3 regions of the Staphylococcus arlettae genome follow, and region 2 is predicted to be linked to each of the others. Evidence: riboswitches for the same ligand, from Rfam matches in the RefSeq annotation. Region 2 holds a riboswitch; each other region holds the start of a gene.
What was found. A riboswitch is a leader RNA that binds a small molecule or an ion and turns the genes downstream of it on or off. The one in region 2 is predicted to bind S-adenosylmethionine.
Positions count from the first base shown of each region.

Region 1 (6,229 bases), 410 kb from region 2:
GCATTTAATTTTTCAATTTGAGCAGTTGTTAAACTAAAGTTAAATACATCTAAGTTTTCATCAATTCTTGATGGTGTAATTGATTTAGGGATAACAACGACATTATTTTCTATATTCCAACGAATGATGACTTGTGCAGGAGTTTTGCCTACTTCTTCTGCCACAGCTTTTACTACTTCATCATCCAAAATTTGAGCATTCATTAATGGTGACCAAGATTCAGCCACTATATTTTGAACTTCTAAATAACGGCGAAGTTCATCTTGTACTAAGTACGGGTGAAACTCAACTTGGTTAATTACAGGTTTGATAGATACTTGTGCTAATAAAGCTTCTAAATGACTAACAGTAAAGTTACTTACACCAATATTTTTAACTTTGTCATCTTTATATAAATCTTCCATACCTTGCCAAGTATCAATCATTACAGCTTCATCTAACCCTGGCCAATGCATTAAATATAAATCTAAGTAATCTAATCCAAGTTTTTTCAAACTTGTTTCGTATGCTGCTTGAACATTTTCACGACCGTAGTCAGCTAACCACAATTTAGATGTAATAAATAATTCGTTTCTTGCAATTCCAGCTTCAGCTAAGCCTTCTGCAATACCTTCTCCAACTTTTGATTCGTTATCATAAATCATTGCAGTATCGATGCTTCGATAACCATTAATGATGGCATGTTTTACAGCCTCTTTACAATCATCATTATTTTCAACACGGAATGTACCTAAACCAACTACTGGCATTTTATTACCATTATAAAATTCTACTGTTTCCAAATTAATACCCCTTCCAACTTAAGATAGTCTAATCATATAAAAATTACTAAAAATAACAAAAGATTATGCTTAAAAGTGTAAAATATACAAAAACTGAGCGTCTATTATTTTGACGCTCAGTTTTGTATATTAATTAAATGATTCAATTTTATCCATTACTTGCTGTAAATCTTCAACATTATATTGAATTCTACCGTGGAAAACAAATTTATTAAAGTACTCATCAAGTTGTTCTGGTCCAACTAATACTTTACTATTAGCAGTTTGCGCAAAGTTAGAAATAGTAACCCCACCATCATTTTTAGGATTGAAATATAAAATTGTTGTTGGTGTATATTTTAAATTCAATTCATTTTGTAAGTCACCAGCTAACTTTTCAACAGCTTCCAAATGATTAGAATAATTAACTACTGATAATGACTGTGTATCGTCATTTTGATCCAATACTAATACTTGAGGATCCTTCTTATCTAAGTCTAATGTATCAAATACTTGTGACATCATTGGCGTTTCTTCAAACTGAGCACCGCTTATACCATTATATACATGACCTTTTAATAATTGTGAATCAATAATATAAAGTCCTGTTCGTGTTAAAACTAAATGGCTAATACGTTGCAAATCACTAAACTCATTTCGAGGTAAAAAGATATTTGCCATAATATGCATGTCTTCTGGTCGAATACGTTTTTCATTCACCAAACGCTCACGAATACCAATCAACCTCATATCAGTGACATATTCACTATGATTTTTCGAGAAAAGTTTTAACGCATCAATTTCACGATTTTTGGAGTTTACAGTGTGATCGTAATCTTCCTTTTGTTTAGTTACAGTTTTCTTATTTTCAATTCTTTCTTTTTCTAATTCCTCAGCATAAGAATCCTGTAATTGCTTTTCTTTTTTTTGATAATGCTCTTCTGCTTTTTGTTGTGCTTTCTTCTTACTTTTAAGTGTAACTAAAAATAATATCAAGCAAATGACTGCTACGATCACAGCTACAATCAAACCAATTTCAATTGGTCCAAATGAATTCATAACAATTTCGCTCCTTTTTTCTTCAATACTTACATTATAATAGAAAACTGTTTATCATTCGATGGAAAACTCACATATTTTTGAAATTGTTATTATGCTTGTACCGAATCTTTCAATAAATTAACTTTATCCAGTTTTTCCCATGGTAACAATACATCTGTTCTACCAAAATGACCATAAGCTGCTGTTTGTTTATAGATTGGTTGTTTTAAATCTAACATTTTGATTATGCCTGCCGGACGTAAGTCGAAATGATTTCTTACTGCTTCAACTAATTGTGCTTCGCCTACTTTACCTGTTCCAAAAGTATCAATTGCGATAGATACAGGTTCAGCTACACCAATAGCATATGCCAATTGAACTTCACATTTGTCAGCTAATTCAGCAGCAACAATATTTTTAGCAACATATCTAGCAGCATATGCAGCAGATCTATCTACTTTGGTTGGATCCTTACCACTAAAGCATCCCCCACCATGTCGTGCATAACCACCATACGTATCAACAATAATTTTACGGCCAGTTAATCCAGCATCACCTTGTGGCCCTCCAATTACGAAACGACCTGTTGGGTTAATATAAAATTTAGTCTCTGCATCTAATAATGCTGTCGGTACAGTTGGTTCAATTACATGCTGTTTAATATCTTGTTCAATTTGTGTTAATTCAACATCTTCTGCATGTTGTGTTGATAAGACAATTGTGTCTATACGTTTTGGTTCATCTTGCTCATCATATTCCACTGTTACTTGTACTTTTCCATCTGGTCTTAAGTAATCAAGTATTTTGTCTTTTCTAACATCTGATAAGCGTTTTGCAAGTTGGTGTGATAAAAAAATTGGTAACGGCATATATGTATCCGTTTCATTCGTAGCATAACCAAACATTAAGCCTTGGTCACCTGCTCCAGTTGCTTCTATTTCTTCTTCCGAAATATCATTACGATACTCTAATGCAGTATCTACACCTTGTGCTATATCTGATGATTGTTCATCTATTGCTGTTAAAACAGCCATTGTTTGACTATCATAACCAAATTTTGCACGAGTATAGCCAATTTCTTTTATTGTTTCTCTGACAACTTTCGGAATATCGACGTAAGTAGATGTAGATATTTCTCCTGAAATAAGTGCCATTCCTGTTGTTACTGTTGTTTCACATGCCACTCTTGCATTTGGGTCATCCTTTAAAATTTCATCCAAAATTGCGTCAGAAACTTGGTCTGCAATTTTATCTGGATGTCCCTCTGTTACAGATTCTGAAGTAAAAAGTCTTCTATTGTAAGTCATAATGTGCTCCTTTAGCTTTAAATTACGAAAATTCTCTATCTGTTGAGCTTAATAAAAAAGAGCCTTCATCACTATATAAATAGAGAGAAGGCTCTGTACGTCCATTCGCTCTTATCGTTCAGACAATATAGGTCTGCAAACGGTTTGGCACCTTCCTTCAATTAAGAAGAGGTTGCTGGGCTTCATTGGGTCCATGTCCCTCCGCCACTCAGGATAAGAGAATCCGTTACTAATATAGTAACTAATCTGGCATCTTATGTCAATTTAACTTTTATTCAAATTTTATCGAAAATTGGTATGGATTAATTATGTAATTATGTTATACTCGTTAACTGTAAGGGCTTACATTAAAATAACGATGGAGGGATTAAGTATGGCGATAGACACGTATACTTACACTAATAAACTACAAAACATTTTAAGAAAAAACACTTCCTTATTTCAATTATCAACAACAGAATTAAATTATAAAATCATTGATAATAATGAAGGTGAACTAACAGAACTAGGCGCAATAAACGCAAGAACAGGTAAATATACAGGTCGATCACCAAAAGATAAATTCATCGTTTCTGAACCATCATATAAAGATGATATCGACTGGGGAGAAATCAATCAGCCCATTGATGAAACAACTTTCCTTAATTTATATGATAAAGTATTAGATTATTTAGATGAAAAAGATGAGCTATACATCTTTAATGGTTATGCAGGTAGCGATGAAGATTCACAGTTGAACTTAACGGTAATTAATGAATTAGCATGGCATAACTTATTTGCTCAAAACATGTTCATTAAACCTAGCTCAAAAGAAGAAGCAGAAGACATTAAAGCAGATTTTACAATCGTTTCTGCACCAAGGTTCAAAGCTGATCCTACCATCGATGGCACAAACTCTGAAACATTTATTATTACATCATTTAAACACAAAGTCATTTTAATCGGTGGCACTGAATATGCCGGTGAAATGAAAAAAGGTATTTTTTCTGTAATGAATTACCTATTACCAAAAAGTGACATTTTAAGTATGCACTGTTCTGCAAATGTTGGTGAAAAAGGAGATGTCGCGTTATTCTTTGGTTTATCAGGTACCGGTAAAACTACATTGTCAGCAGACCCTACAAGAAAACTTATCGGTGATGATGAGCATGGCTGGAACGAAAACGGTATTTTTAATATCGAAGGTGGTTGCTATGCTAAAGCTATCAATCTATCACAGAAAAAAGAACCACAAATATATGATGCTATAAAATATGGTACTGTATTAGAAAATGTAGTTGTTGATAATTACGGAGATGTTGATTTCGATGACAATTACTATACCGAAAATACTCGAGCTGCTTACCCTATTGATCACATAGATAATATTGTTAAACCATCAAAAGCAGCGCATCCAAATACAATTATCTTTTTGACTGCTGATGCTTTCGGTGTATTACCACCAATCGCTAAGTTAACAAAAGATCAAGCTATGTATCATTTCTTAAGTGGTTTTACAGCTAAATTAGCTGGTACAGAACGTGGTGTTACTGAACCTGAACCATCATTCTCTACATGCTTTGGTTCTCCATTCTTACCACTCAATGCTACTGTATACGCTGATATTTTAGGTGAACTTATCGACGAGCACGAAGTAGATGTGTATTTAGTTAACACTGGATGGACTGGTGGTAAATATGGTGTAGGTAGAAGAATTAGCCTAAACTATACACGCCAAATGGTAAATCAAGCTATCACAGGTCAATTGAAAGATGCTGAATTCAAGAAGGACGATACTTTCGGATTAAGTATCCCTGTTGAAGTAGATGATGTGCCACAGACAATTTTAAACCCAATTAATGCTTGGAGCGATGCTGCTGCATATAAAGAGCAAGCACAAGACTTAATTAATCGCTTTAATGAGAATTTTGAAAAATTCGGTACTGAAGCACAAGAACTCGCAATCAAAGGCGGATTTAAACAATTATAATAATATGAAAAGAGGCTGGGACATAAGTAATTTGAACTGCACCCAGTCAAGTAGACAAGTAAATAATTAAAAAATTGGTTAGTCTCGTTTTATGCGAGATTAGCCATTTTTAATGTAATTCTTTCATTATTAAAAAACTTTATATATTTATTTATAACTTGAAATGCTTCTTCTATACTTTCGAATTTAAACCGTTTAGAACCTCTATAAATCTCAGATTTAATAATTCCCCAAACACCTTCCATAGGACCATTATCAATACACTTTCCAACACGAGACATACTTTGTATCATTTTATGGTGATTTAACTTATTTTTAAATAATCGGGAAGTATACTGAAAACCACGATCGCTATGAAATATAATACCTTCGGTACTAGTTACAGTCTTGACTGCCTTATCAAATGTTTTAAATACGAGTTGATTGTTATTTGAATTTCCCAAATAATGACTTACGATTTTACCTGTTCCCAAATCATATATTGCACTAAGATATATTTTACTTCCATTTTCAAGTTGGAACTCAGTTACATCTGTTAGCAATTTTTATTAGCCTCTCTTTCTTGAAACTCACGATTTAATTCGTTTTCGGCTATCGTTTGAGGAGTACAAGGCTTATAGCGCTTGCGTTTACGGCGGATAACTGCTTTTAAATTTAGTTGATTCATTAACCGATAAACACGTTTATGATTTACTTTTTTATGCAAATATAGGCGAATATAAATATAAATTCGTCTATATCCATAAATGCCTTTATATTTTTCATAAATGTGTTTGATTTCTTTTATTAATATTTTATTTTCAAATTCTTTTTGTGTGGGCTTTCGATGTAACCATTTATAATAACTTGCGCGTGAAATATTTAAAGTTTGGCATAAATGTTTAATTGGAAATTCATTTCTTAGCGCTTCAATCGTTTCATATGCTGCGATTTTTTTGCTTGTTGATTTATCATCTCTCTTTCTATTTCTTGATATTTTTTTAAGACTTTATTTTCCATTTCTAATATTTTATTTCGATCTTTTAGTTCTTGGATTTCAGCTTCTCTCTGTTCTTCTGGTGTTAATATAGATTTAGGTTTGCCTTTGCCTCTACCGTCTTGGAGGCCATCACGGCCATGTGATTTATACTTTTGTACCCATTGGTACAACT
Region 1 is NZ_CP094803.1:1,080,322-1,086,550, reverse strand. Features, by position in the region: gene MUA37_RS05300 (aldo/keto reductase) at 1-782, opposite strand, end outside; gene MUA37_RS05295 (nuclease-related domain-containing protein) at 912-1,820, opposite strand; gene metK (methionine adenosyltransferase) at 1,913-3,109, opposite strand; SAM riboswitch class I at 3,218-3,329, opposite strand; gene pckA (phosphoenolpyruvate carboxykinase (ATP)) at 3,483-5,078, shown strand; partial or broken gene MUA37_RS05280 (IS3 family transposase) at 5,168-6,229, opposite strand, start outside.
Region 1: another riboswitch for S-adenosylmethionine. It lies ahead of metK (methionine adenosyltransferase); the one in region 2 lies ahead of MUA37_RS03030 (Na+/H+ antiporter NhaC family protein).

Region 2 (6,229 bases):
GAATCATTAGCACCTTGTTTTTCTTTGTAATCTTGCTTACTATATAACTTCACTTCTGATTTCTCTTTATCACGACCTGGTAATGGTATATTAAATTTCAATATTAAAAATCTAAATACTACAAAATATATACCTGTAAAGATTAAACCAATAATTATTTGGATAACATAAGTTAACCAATGGTTTTGTGCTAGTGGAATCCAATTTGTAGCAAAGAAATCAATAAGTCCGCCACCAAAGTTTCCTACTAAACCAAAGCCATACATAATTGTATCCATTGATGCTGATAGGATTGCATGTAATACAAATAAATATGGAGCAATAAATAAGAATGTGAATTCTAATGGCTCAGTAATACCTACTACCACAGCTGTTAATGTTGCTGGAAGAAGTAAAGCTGCAATTTTCTTCTTGTTTTCAGCAGGTGTAGTTGAATACATTGCCAACGCTATACCAATTGATCCGAATACTTTACCGTTACCTTGTAACATAAAGCCGTATGGAAACTGTTCTTTTAATGGTTTAGTACTATTGGCAAATTCATTAACGTGTTTAAACCATTCTGCTTTTAAACCATGATTTACTACTACTGGTCCTACTTCTATTGGAGCGTAAATAAAATGATGTAGTCCTGTTGGAATCAACACCCGTTCTAGGAAATGGAATAACCAGACGCCAATAAAACCAGAGCCTACAATAAATCCTTGTAATGATGTTATACCAGCTTGAATCGTAGGCCATACAATACAAGTAAGCAACGCCATAGGAAGCATAACAAAAAATGAAATACTTACTACAAACGTTAATCCTTGGAAGACACCTAGCATTTCAGGTAATTTTTTATTGTAGTATCTATTATGTATCCAAGTCACTATACTGGAAATAATAATACCACCTAAAATATTTGTATCTAATGTTTCAATACCGGCAATAGCTTTTAATCCTGTAACGTTTTCTACGCCTTTTTCTAAATTGGCACCAAATGTATGTGGCCATTGCGTTAAAATCGCATTAATAAAAGTATTAAACATTAAATATCCCATTAATGCAGCTAACGCAGCATGTCCCGGTGCTCGCTTAGCTAGTGAAATAGGTAAACCTACTACAAACACAATTTCCATATGATTGAAAATTGTCCAGCCACCCGATTCAATCACTGACCATATTTTAAACCAAGTTGTTCCATCCTCTGCTATACTTCCCATAATTGCTGGATTTTTAAATAATGTAGCAAATCCTAGTACAATACCAAAGAAAGCAAACATAAGTACCGGTACAATCATGGCACTACCAAAACGTTTTATAGCATTCATTACTGCCACCCCAATTCATAAAATTAAATCTCATTAATCAAATACTGTTATTTACAACTTTGACCGTATACAAGTTGTATGTCTTAACAACATCTTAAGGTAAACGCTTACATATAAACAAGGGTTTGACTTAAAATTGAAATCTTTTGTATAATCAGATTATATTTTCAAATGAAGGAAATATTTTCAATTATGAAGAGGTGAATGCGTTGTTACTAGACGAACGCTTAAATAACAATTTCGAAAAGTTAAACGATAACGATATACAAATTGCACATTATGTAAATACACATATACGAGAATGTAAAACTATGAAAATCCAAGAGCTTGCTGCACGTACGCATGCTTCCAATGCTTCAATACACCGGTTTACTAAAAAATTAGGATTCGATGGTTATAGTGATTTCAAGTCATACTTAAAGTTTGAAACAGAACATCCCTCACAGTTACCATCCGATTCCATAGACCAATTCAAACAAGAAATATCCAATACATTCTCATACTTGGAACGTGTGGATTATCACTTAATTACAGATAAAATCTACCACGCAGACACGATTTATTTATATGGTACAGGTTTAGCTCAAATGAACGTAGCACAGGAAGCTCGACGTATACTATTAACTATCCATAAAAATGTAATAGTCTTACATGATATTCATGAATTTAAAATGATATTAAATAAATCGACAAATAAAGATATTTTCTTCATTATTTCTTTATCAGGTGAATCACAGCAATTAACCGAGATCACCAATTATTTGCAAGTGAGACAAAAATATTTCTTTTCTATCACAACGTTAAAAGATAACAATTTAGCACAAAAAGCCAATTATAATATTTATGTTTCTAGTAATACTTTCTATTTAACAGATGGTACCGATTATTCAAGCTTTATTAGCTATCATATATTTTTTGAAACTGTACTACGCAAATACCACGAACGTATGGTGCAACAAAATTTCACATAAAAAAGACGAAGCGATATCAAACATTACTGTCTGCCATATTGCTTCGTCTATTATCAAGGTGACTAGATTGCTAATACTTAGTATATAAATGTGTTCAGCATATAGTCACCTATTTATATATACTAAATTGTTGTATTTATATTCCGCGCACTATAATTTTAATTTATTCTTTAAATATTTTTATAATTTTCACGATAGTCTTCAATTGTTTCCTGTAGCCTATCGAATAACATTTCGAAACCATGAGCTGTTGAATCATGATATTCTTTTTTCTTTTGCTTATATTCTAATTGCGTCAATCGTCGCTCTTTAGGAACTATCGCACTATACGTAAATAGCATTTGTGTAATACCAGCTTCACGCTCAAATATTTCAACTTGAATAGTATCTTCACCATCACTCAGTTCTGGCATGCCGATTGTCATTTCAATATAGTCATGCGGTTCAAGGGTAACGAATGTCCCTTGGACTCTATTTGCTTTCCCTTTGCGTACATCAACAATTTCATATTTACCTTCTTCACGCGCATCAATTGTTATACTTTGATTCGTCCGTTCAGAAGTCATAAACCAACGTTTCAAAAATTGTTGCTCAGTCCAAGCTTGATATACCAATTCTGGTTCAACTTTAAACAATCGTTCCAATTGTACTTGCACATTATCATTCTCAATGTTGTACTTGGCCAAAATAGTCACCTACCTTTAATCTTACCTTTATCTTACCGTAATACTCATCAATTCAAAACTGTAACGTTTCAAATAAAATTAGTAGTTGTAGTTATAGTTATTAACTAATATATTTTATCGTCAAAACACTAGAACGTCAAAGTAATCGCTACTTTTGTGTTTTTGGTTTTAATTTTGGTAGTTTTAAGAAAATAGCAACTAAGCCACAAAGACCTAATAGCATTGGATAAAAGCTATATGGCACCAATTCTAATGGAGATACTTTTGCTACACCTGCAGCAGCAATAAGTTGTGGACTATATGGTAGGATTCCTTGGAAACAACTAGCGAAAATATCTAAAATACTTGCGGATTTTCTTGGATCCACGTCATACTCGTCAGCAATATCTTTTGCTAATGGGCCTGCCATCAATATTGAAATTGTATTATTAGCTGTAGAAATATCAGCTGTACTTACTAAACCAGCTATACCTAACTCTGCCCCACGCTTTGATTTCACTCTATTCCGAACAAAATTCAATAACCATGCAATGCCGCCATTATGTTGGATAAGTGCTACAAGTCCACCAATCATTAATGCAATGATGGCAATATCTTCCATACCTATAATACCTTTAGAAATAGATTGTAATAAACTCGTCCACTTAAATGAACCATCAATCAGACCTATAATTGCTGATAATAACGTACCACCTATTAACACAATTACAACATTAACCCCTACTATCGCTAAAATTAAGACCATAAGATAAGGCAATACTTTAATAAAGTTAAAATCATAATTTTTTGTGTCAGCAACTTGTGTACCTTGTGTCAAAAACCATAGCGCGATAATAGTTAAGAGTGCACCCGGCAGAACAATTTTAAAATTGACTTTAAATTTGTCGCTCATTTTTGTTTTTTGAGTACGTACTGCTGCAATAGTAGTATCTGAAATCATAGATAAATTATCACCAAACATGGCACCGCCTACTACTGTAGCCATAGTAATTGCTGAAGATATGTCTGTCGCTTGACTAAGTCCAAAACCTACTGGGGCAATGGCTGCAACAGTACCAACTGATGTCCCCATTGAAATCGATACAAACATCGAAATTACAAACAACCCTACAATTAATAAATTCTCAGGTATCAATGTTAATCCGAGATTAACAGTAGATTGTACGCCTCCCATATCTTCCGTTGTTTGTGAAAAGGCACCCGCTAAAATAAAGATCAACACCATTAAAATAATATTAGGATGACCTGCACCTTTTGTAAAAATATCTATTTTTTCACCAAATGGCTTTTTCCTATTTTGTACCAAACCAAAAATTGAAGCAATGACAATTGCTACATTTAATGGCATCGTAGTAAAATCACCTGTAATAATACCAACGCCTAAAAATAATAGTACAAATACTATTAATGGCGATAGTGCCCAAAAACTACCTTGTTGTAATTTACTCATAACTAACCTACTTTCTTCATATTAAAAAAGCTCTTTCCTTATTGAAGAAAAGAGCGGCATTAGACCTTGTCATCTTATCTTCTAGCAGTATGTTTGCTGCTACTGGAATTGGCACACGCATTACCATGTTGCCGAAGCTTCCTAGGGCCAGTCCCTCCACTTCTCTTGATAAGCTATTTAAATTCGTTATTACGTTACAACATTTTAGATAGTACGTCAACAGTTTGTAGCTAAACTATTAACTGAGTAACTATAAAATTAATTGTTTGGTCTAATTATCGTAAATGTTTCACCTATGTGAGCATAATCATTACCAGCTAATCTACTAACAGCTTGTAAAGTGTCAGGGTTTATTTTACTGTCTTCAAAATATACATCATCAGCTATATGAAACATGACTACTTCACCAATAATAAGATCAGAACCTTCAAGCTTATCACCTAGTGGGATGATTCTATCCAGCTTACACTCCATACGTACTTTAGCTTGTGCAATCCCTGGTACATCTACTGCTTCAGAATCCACAAGATTTAATGATGTTCTTTCTAATTCATTTAATTCTATAGCAATAGGAGCTGCCGTCTTATTTACTTCTTCTACAATATTATTATCTGTAATATGAACAACAAATTGTCCGGTTTGCTCTATATTTACTGAAGTATCTTTTCTTTTCCCATTTGCTCGCGTTGTTGAAATCATTATCATTGGGGGCGCACTATTCACCACGTTAAAAAAACTAAATGGTGCTGCATTCATTACGCCGGTTTCGCTTTGAGTCGTGACAAAAGCAATGGGTCTCGGAATGACACTACCACTTAATAATTTATAATTCTGTTTTTTAGTTAATCCTTGTGGGTCAATTCTTTTCATTTGTTCATACTCCTAATTCAATAATAAGCGATTCCAAATACTAACAAAATTCAATGCTAATACAAGTTACTCTTATGTTTAATCTATTTGTATACCAATAGAATTTCATAACCTTGATAAGACATTTTACCGCCATAAATCAAGGGGTATTCCCGTACTAATTATTCTTGTTGTAGTAAATCAGCATTAGAAAATTTAATTCTTAGATTTATATTAGACATAAACACACTCGCCTATTAAATTTTTATACTTTTGTTTACCCCAAAACGCTGGTAGCAATTACATATTATACCATTCATTCGTTTAATAATTTTTGGACAAATGCTACAAAATAATCAGGTACTAATCGTAATATTTCTTCGTTCGGATCATATTTTGGGTGATGTAAATCATACATACTATCTGACCCAATAAATGCAAATACACTTGGGTACTGGTTTGAAAAACCTGAAAAATCTTCTCCTATAGTTAACGGTTTATCCATTATTGTGACGTTATAACCAACGTTACGAGCCACATCGATAGCATCCTGTGTTAGTTGTTCATCATTTACCACTGCTCCCGGCAGTTTATGATAAGTTAGCTCAATTTCCACATCAAAAGTTTGCGCAAGGCCATCACATATTTGTTGTAAACGTTGTTCTATTAAATGTTGTACTTCCACGTCAAACGTACGTACTGTACCTTGTACATAAGCATTGTCAGCAATTACATTCCATGTATTACCTGAAGACACTTCACCGATAGTCACGACACCTTGATCAAAGGCAGATAAATTCCGACTTACTATTGATTGAATACTAGTAATGAGTTGGCCTAAGACGATTGTTGGATCATTACCTTGTTCAGGTTTAGCAGCATGTGCACCTTTACCATGGATTGTTATTTCAAAACGGTCTACTGCTGAGGTCACCGTTCCTTGTTTGATAGCAAATTCAC
Region 2 is NZ_CP094803.1:671,177-677,405, reverse strand. Features, by position in the region: gene MUA37_RS03045 (alpha-glucoside-specific PTS transporter subunit IIBC) at 1-1,313, opposite strand, end outside; gene MUA37_RS03040 (MurR/RpiR family transcriptional regulator) at 1,523-2,284, shown strand; gene MUA37_RS03035 (SRPBCC family protein) at 2,455-2,970, opposite strand; gene MUA37_RS03030 (Na+/H+ antiporter NhaC family protein) at 3,119-4,420, opposite strand; SAM riboswitch class I at 4,492-4,595, opposite strand; gene MUA37_RS03025 (flavin reductase family protein) at 4,679-5,290, opposite strand; gene MUA37_RS03020 (amidohydrolase) at 5,586-6,229, opposite strand, start outside.

Region 3 (6,229 bases), 660 kb from region 2:
GCATAACCTACTGGTACATCTTTAACTTCGCCTTTTTTACCTTTACCTTTAACGTCTTGTGTGAATATTACTTTCATGCGTCTTCACTCCTACTCATTTGTTCTGTTATTGCTTGTTGTAATTGTGCAATGGCTTCTTCTACGGAAACATCTTTCAGTTGTGTCGCCGCATTAGTTAAATGGCCACCGCCGCCTAATGCTTCCATTGTTAATTGCACATTGACTGCACCTAGAGAGCGGGCAGACATGCCAATTAAGTTTTCTTCTCTACGTGCTACGACATAAGATGCCTCTACACCATCTAAACTTAACAGCTCGTCGGCTGCTTGTGCAACTGTCACCGGATGATAAGTTTTATCGTCTGGACCGTGTGCTATAGCTACACCGTTATCTTGTAATTCGACCGTACGAATTAACTCTGTTCGATTAATGTACGTATCAATATCATCTTTTAAGAAATGTTGCGTTAAGATAGTGTCTGCACCGTGTGCGCGTAAATAACTTGCAGCATCAAACGTACGTGAACCCGTACGTAATGTGAAGTTACGTGTATCGACGATAATACCTGCAAACATGACCGTCGATTCTAAACGTGTTAACCGTTGTTCCGTCGGTTGATACTCTAGCAGCTCTGTGACTAACTCTGCTGTCGAACTAGCATATGGTTCCATATATACTAATAGTGGACTTGAAATAAAGCTTTCTCCACGTCGATGATGGTCAATGACTACTTTACGGTTTGCTTTGTTTAAAATATTTTCATCAATGACCATTTCTGGTTTATGCGTATCAACAACGACTACTGTTGTTTTTGAAGTCATCATATCCCATGCGTCATCCGAATTGATAAAACGATTTTTTAATTCTGGTTTTTCATCAATAGCATCCATAACACGTCTTAGTGTTGGATCAATATCTGAATCATTTAACACGATGTAAGCATCTAAGTTATTCATCATCGCAAAACGTGAAACCCCTATGGCAGCGCCAATAGCATCTAAATCAGGTCGTGTGTGACCCATAATAATTACTTTATCGCCTTCCATTAAGATGTCTTTTAACGCATGTGAAATAACACGCGCTCTAACACGCGTACGTTTTTCCATCGGGTCAGTCTTACCACCATAAAATCGAACGTTACCGTTCATATTTTTAATAGCGACTTGGTCACCACCACGGCCTAAAGCTAAATCAAGGCCAGACTGTGATAATTCACCTAAATCGATTAAGTTTTCCGAACCTTCACCGACACCGATACTTAAAGTTAATTGTGCACGGTAACCGACACTCTTTTCACGTAATTGACTAAGAATATCGAAGTTCGTTTCTTCAATGTCATTTAAAATACGTTGGTTTAAATATGCTACGAATTGATCTGTACTATAGCGTTTGAAATAAATATCATATTCTGATGCCCAACGACTAATAACACGCATCACCATAGAGTTAATTTCAGATCGTTGCGTATCGTTCATATTTTGCGTAATCTCATCATAGTTATCTAAGAATAAAGTCGCGATAATCGGTTTTGATTCATTATATAGCTCATTCGTATGTACTTCTTCAGTAATGTCGAAGAAATACAATACGTGTTCTTCTTCTGAATATCTCACACGATAGTAATATTCATTATCTTGGATTTCAATTTCTTTGGTTTTTTCTAGTTGCTTTAAAATATTAGGATATACTTCATTAATCGGATCAGAAATTACGTTTCTAGCTGAACGCTCTAACATAAACTGGTTCATCCACTCTATGTTTTCATTTTCATCTATTACAATCATACCAATAGGTAAGTGTTTAATAGCAGTATTGCTACCAGCTGATATGTGTCCACTTAGTTCGTCTACATAATTGTCCATCTTGTGCAACGCTTGCCTCACCATTAATGCTGTGAGAATAATAATCACAATTAATATTGCCCCAGCAATACCTGCAATGAGTTGGCTGAAAATAAACCATACTACTACAAGTGCAATTGCCGTGAGCGCCATAATAATAAATGGTAAAACTAACGCTTTCTTAGTGGATTGACGGTTCATTTTTCCACCTCAAATCATTTTTTAATGATACCTTTTAAATTAAATGCTAAATCTATAAAACCGATTAAAACTACAATATGTGTTAATGGTGTTAATATTGTCCCTATAACCATTAATAACACTGTTAATATAGGCGGCATTGACTTGGCTTTGCCGAAGAAATGAATCACACTTAGCCCCTGAATATACATACATAATGATAACACAATTTCAAAATTTAATACGATACTTTGAAATGTACCCGGTTGGACGGCAAACATAACACAAATAAGTACAATTACATACATGAATAGTAATGACTTTCTCATTTGCCATGCGAATAGTGGTTTGAAAATTGGTGTCGCTACTTTAAATTTACGTAAAATTGGAAATGTAATCAGCAAGTTAATCAAGATCAATACAAATGCCGTTACAATAACGTAACTTGGTAGTTGAACTGCCATTTGACGAAAGCTTTCTTCTAACATTTGTTTATAATCGCCTTCGACACCACTACTTGTAATTACAGTATGCATTTGATCTTTTAGTGGTTTCGTTAATGATGCTGCACTAGGAATTTTATTAAATGCTTGTAATAACATAAATGCGACTAACGTTATGATACTGACAAACGTTGTCGTAATATATAAGATACGTTCTTTAGACGTACGTTCGGTTAATAGCTGACCGATGATAAAACTTAACACAAGTATTAAGACCATTACGCTTAATACAAAAACATTTCCTAACAATGTCGTTAGGATTACTGTTATCACAGCCGCTAGACCAAAAGATTCTTTGGATTTCTGCCATAACACGATGCCTGGTATCGTCGCAAAAAGACATAAAACAAGACCAAGCGGCGGTAATATATGCAAGACTAAAGCTACTATAATTAATGCTAAAATACTCAATATAGTTGCTTTAGGTTTTATTTTTGAAAACAAATTCGCCACTCCTATACTTTTTTGACTGTATTACTATTCTAACCTCTTTAAAAGTTTTATACAATTATAGGAAATATATTATAACTGTATTTCTTAAATTCTACTAGAAACGCGACACGTCACTACTTTTTGTAGATTTTCATCTATCACAAAGACACTTTTATACACATAGTTTACTCAAACTCACTGTACACATCAAAATGCCTTAATTTTAGCAGCTTACACACTAAAATTAAGGCATCAGTGTTATTTACGTTTAAATTGCGATACTTTTAAGAAATGATACAAGTTTGGCGCCCAATCATTGAAATTTAATAAGAAGCCATCATGTCCTACATTATCAGGCACAAAGAAATGACGATGATATTTGAAACGCTCCCCTACTGCACGTACTAAATCATCTGGATACAGTAAATCATCAGTAAAGCCCATTGTTAATACTTTTGTTTCTAATGAACTTAGCACCTCGGTAACATCATCTCGACCACGGTCAATATCATGACTATCTAAGACATCCAGCAGTGTTAAGTAACAGTCTAAATCAAAGTTTTTTTTGAATTTGTTTCCTTGATGTCGTTGATATGCAACGACTTGATCTGGTGTAAAGCGTTTATCATAACTTTTAGACGAGCGATACGTTAAAAATCCTAACTGTCGTGCAATGCTGAGACCATCCGTACCACCAAGATGTATCGCTTGGCGTGATATTTCATTAAAAGCTCTACTATATGACGACGTTTTGTCAGTAGCTGCTAAAATAACTGCTTTGTTGACTTCAAACTTTCGATTGTACAATAACTCCATAGTCTGCATACCACCAAGTGAACCACCGATTAAAATATCTATCCGGTTATATCCCAATGCTGCAATGCCCACTTCAATTGCACGCACAATGTCTCTTAAAGTTACTGATTTAGGAAAATCTTCATCTATTAATGCTGAACTAGAACCAAATGGACTCCCAATAACATTGAATGTTAAAAACTGATAATCATTGACTGGCATATAACCACCATCGATAATTTCACGCCACCAGCCCGGATCGTCTTCTGTCCCATAAGTAAGATGATTGCCTGTCAATGCATGACAAACTACTACGAGTGGTTGACCTTTATACCCTACGTGTTCATATCTTAATTTTAAATTATTAATCGTTTCTCCCGATTCTGTTGTAAAGGGGCCTAATTCTAATGTATCAACTGTATAATTTGTCATTGTTTTCCTCCTACCAAAAATTAAAAAACCTCTTACCCGATATAAGTAAGAAGTTCTTAATTACTTATCATTCGAATAGCACTCGTTGGTTTTAGCACCGTGCTTAACAAGTCGGTTGCTGAAGCGTCATCGGGCCAAGTCCCTTAGCTTCTCAGAATAAGATTTAATTTTATTTAGTATATCGCTATGTCTTTAGACGAATATTGCGTATAAGCATCTCAAAAATCTAAATTTTCTAATTACTTTCATTCTAACGAATAACGTTTACTACTTCAATGCTAAACATCAAAATAATAAACGAATCATCGCCATGACAAAAATACCTGCCAAGATGGTTATAGTTAAACTACGTGTTACTAATGCTACGAGTACAGTGGGAATTATCGTTACTAAAAATGGGATGTTTAGACTATAACCAAAGCTCCCACTCTGTTGTTCAATCACACCATCGATAATTAATGCGGTGAATAAAGTAATCGGAATAAATGACAACCACTTAACGACTTGCTCTGATAGTTGAATCTTCGAAATTACAATAAATGGGATAATACGTGTTAACCATGTTACTAAACCACATATCACAATAATAATTAACATATGTACTGAAGTAGTCATCGTGTCATCACCACCCCTAAACACGCTGCAATTACTGAAGATAAAATAATTGCTACATAAGTCGGCATGATTAGACTGAATAGCAACATCATGACAAGAACACTAACAATCAATATTAAGTAAATTGAAATATAAGAACGTTGAACCGTCTCAAATTGTGACACTGCTAAGAAAATAAACATGCCGACAATCGCAAAGTCGAGTCCAAAAACATCGGGATTTTGTATGTATTTACCAAAGACTGCACCTACAACACTCGCAAGCGTCCAAAATAAATACGCTGTAATGTTCAGTCCATGCAACCAACGATCATTGATTTTCTCGCCTTTTAAATGTGGTGTGATAGCTACACCAAATGTTTCATCTGTAACTAACGTTGATAAACCTATACGATTCCACAAGCCATAATTTTTATAACTTGGCGCCAATGTCATACTTAATAAAAACATTCTAGAATTGACGATAAATGTAGTAAGTACGATCGCAGAAATTGGTGTACCAGCTATAACTAAACTACAAATAATAAATTGTGCTGCACCTGCATATATTAATAAACATAACAAGATTATTTCGAGCAAACTAAAACCAGATGCTACAGCCACAATGCCAAATGATAAGCCTACACCCGCGTAGCCTAATAATGTAGGAATACATTCTTTCACACCTTGCTTAAATGTCACACGTTCAGTCATTTCATCCCTCCTAAAGCGTAAAATAATAGTAACAGTCTAATATAGAAATAAAGGAACATCAACAAGGCTAGACTTAGGTTTGTGCGAGGTCAGACTACCGGTATACTAAAAACCGCTTTGTTTCCCCTCTTTTATCTGTGCTATGCAGTATTGATTTTATGTTTTTTTACTCCCCCTACCCTGTTAAAATTTTCAAAAATAGTTATTAATTATAACTTTTAATATTAAATTTCCATTTATTACAGTATTATTATATATGTTTATGTTTATATTTTTTATATCTTGAATGCATTTTATATTTTATTGTTTCTATCTTTTTCGGATAATCTTTTGTTATTTTATCCATTCTTGTAGACTCCCCTACCCTCTTCGGTGGCCGCTAAAAAGCGCACCATTATGCTTAATGGCGCGCTTTAATTCTATATTGTTATTATTATTATTGCGTTACGGGACCGATAACTGTTTTGCCGCCCATAAATGGTACAAGTACTTCTGGAATAGTCACTGAACCATCGGCATTTTGATAATTTTCAACGATGGCAGCAAACGTACGTCCTACTGCTAATCCACTACCATTTAGTGTATGTGCTAATTCTGGTTTTGCTGTTTTATCACGTTTAAAACGAATATTAGAACGTCGTGCTTGGAAATCTGTGATATTTGAACATGAACTAATTTCTTTATAGTCATCATAGCTTGGTAACCATACTTCGATATCATAAGTTTTACTTGAACCAAAG
Region 3 is NZ_CP094803.1:14,989-21,217, reverse strand. Features, by position in the region: gene rplI (50S ribosomal protein L9) at 1-77, opposite strand, end outside; gene MUA37_RS00080 (DHH family phosphoesterase) at 74-2,041, opposite strand; gene MUA37_RS00075 (YybS family protein) at 2,056-2,982, opposite strand; gene metX (homoserine O-acetyltransferase MetX) at 3,214-4,182, opposite strand; SAM riboswitch class I at 4,244-4,345, opposite strand; gene MUA37_RS00065 (AzlD domain-containing protein) at 4,468-4,797, opposite strand; gene MUA37_RS00060 (AzlC family ABC transporter permease) at 4,794-5,489, opposite strand; gene serS (serine--tRNA ligase) at 5,926-6,229, opposite strand, start outside.
Region 3: another riboswitch for S-adenosylmethionine. It lies ahead of metX (homoserine O-acetyltransferase MetX); the one in region 2 lies ahead of MUA37_RS03030 (Na+/H+ antiporter NhaC family protein).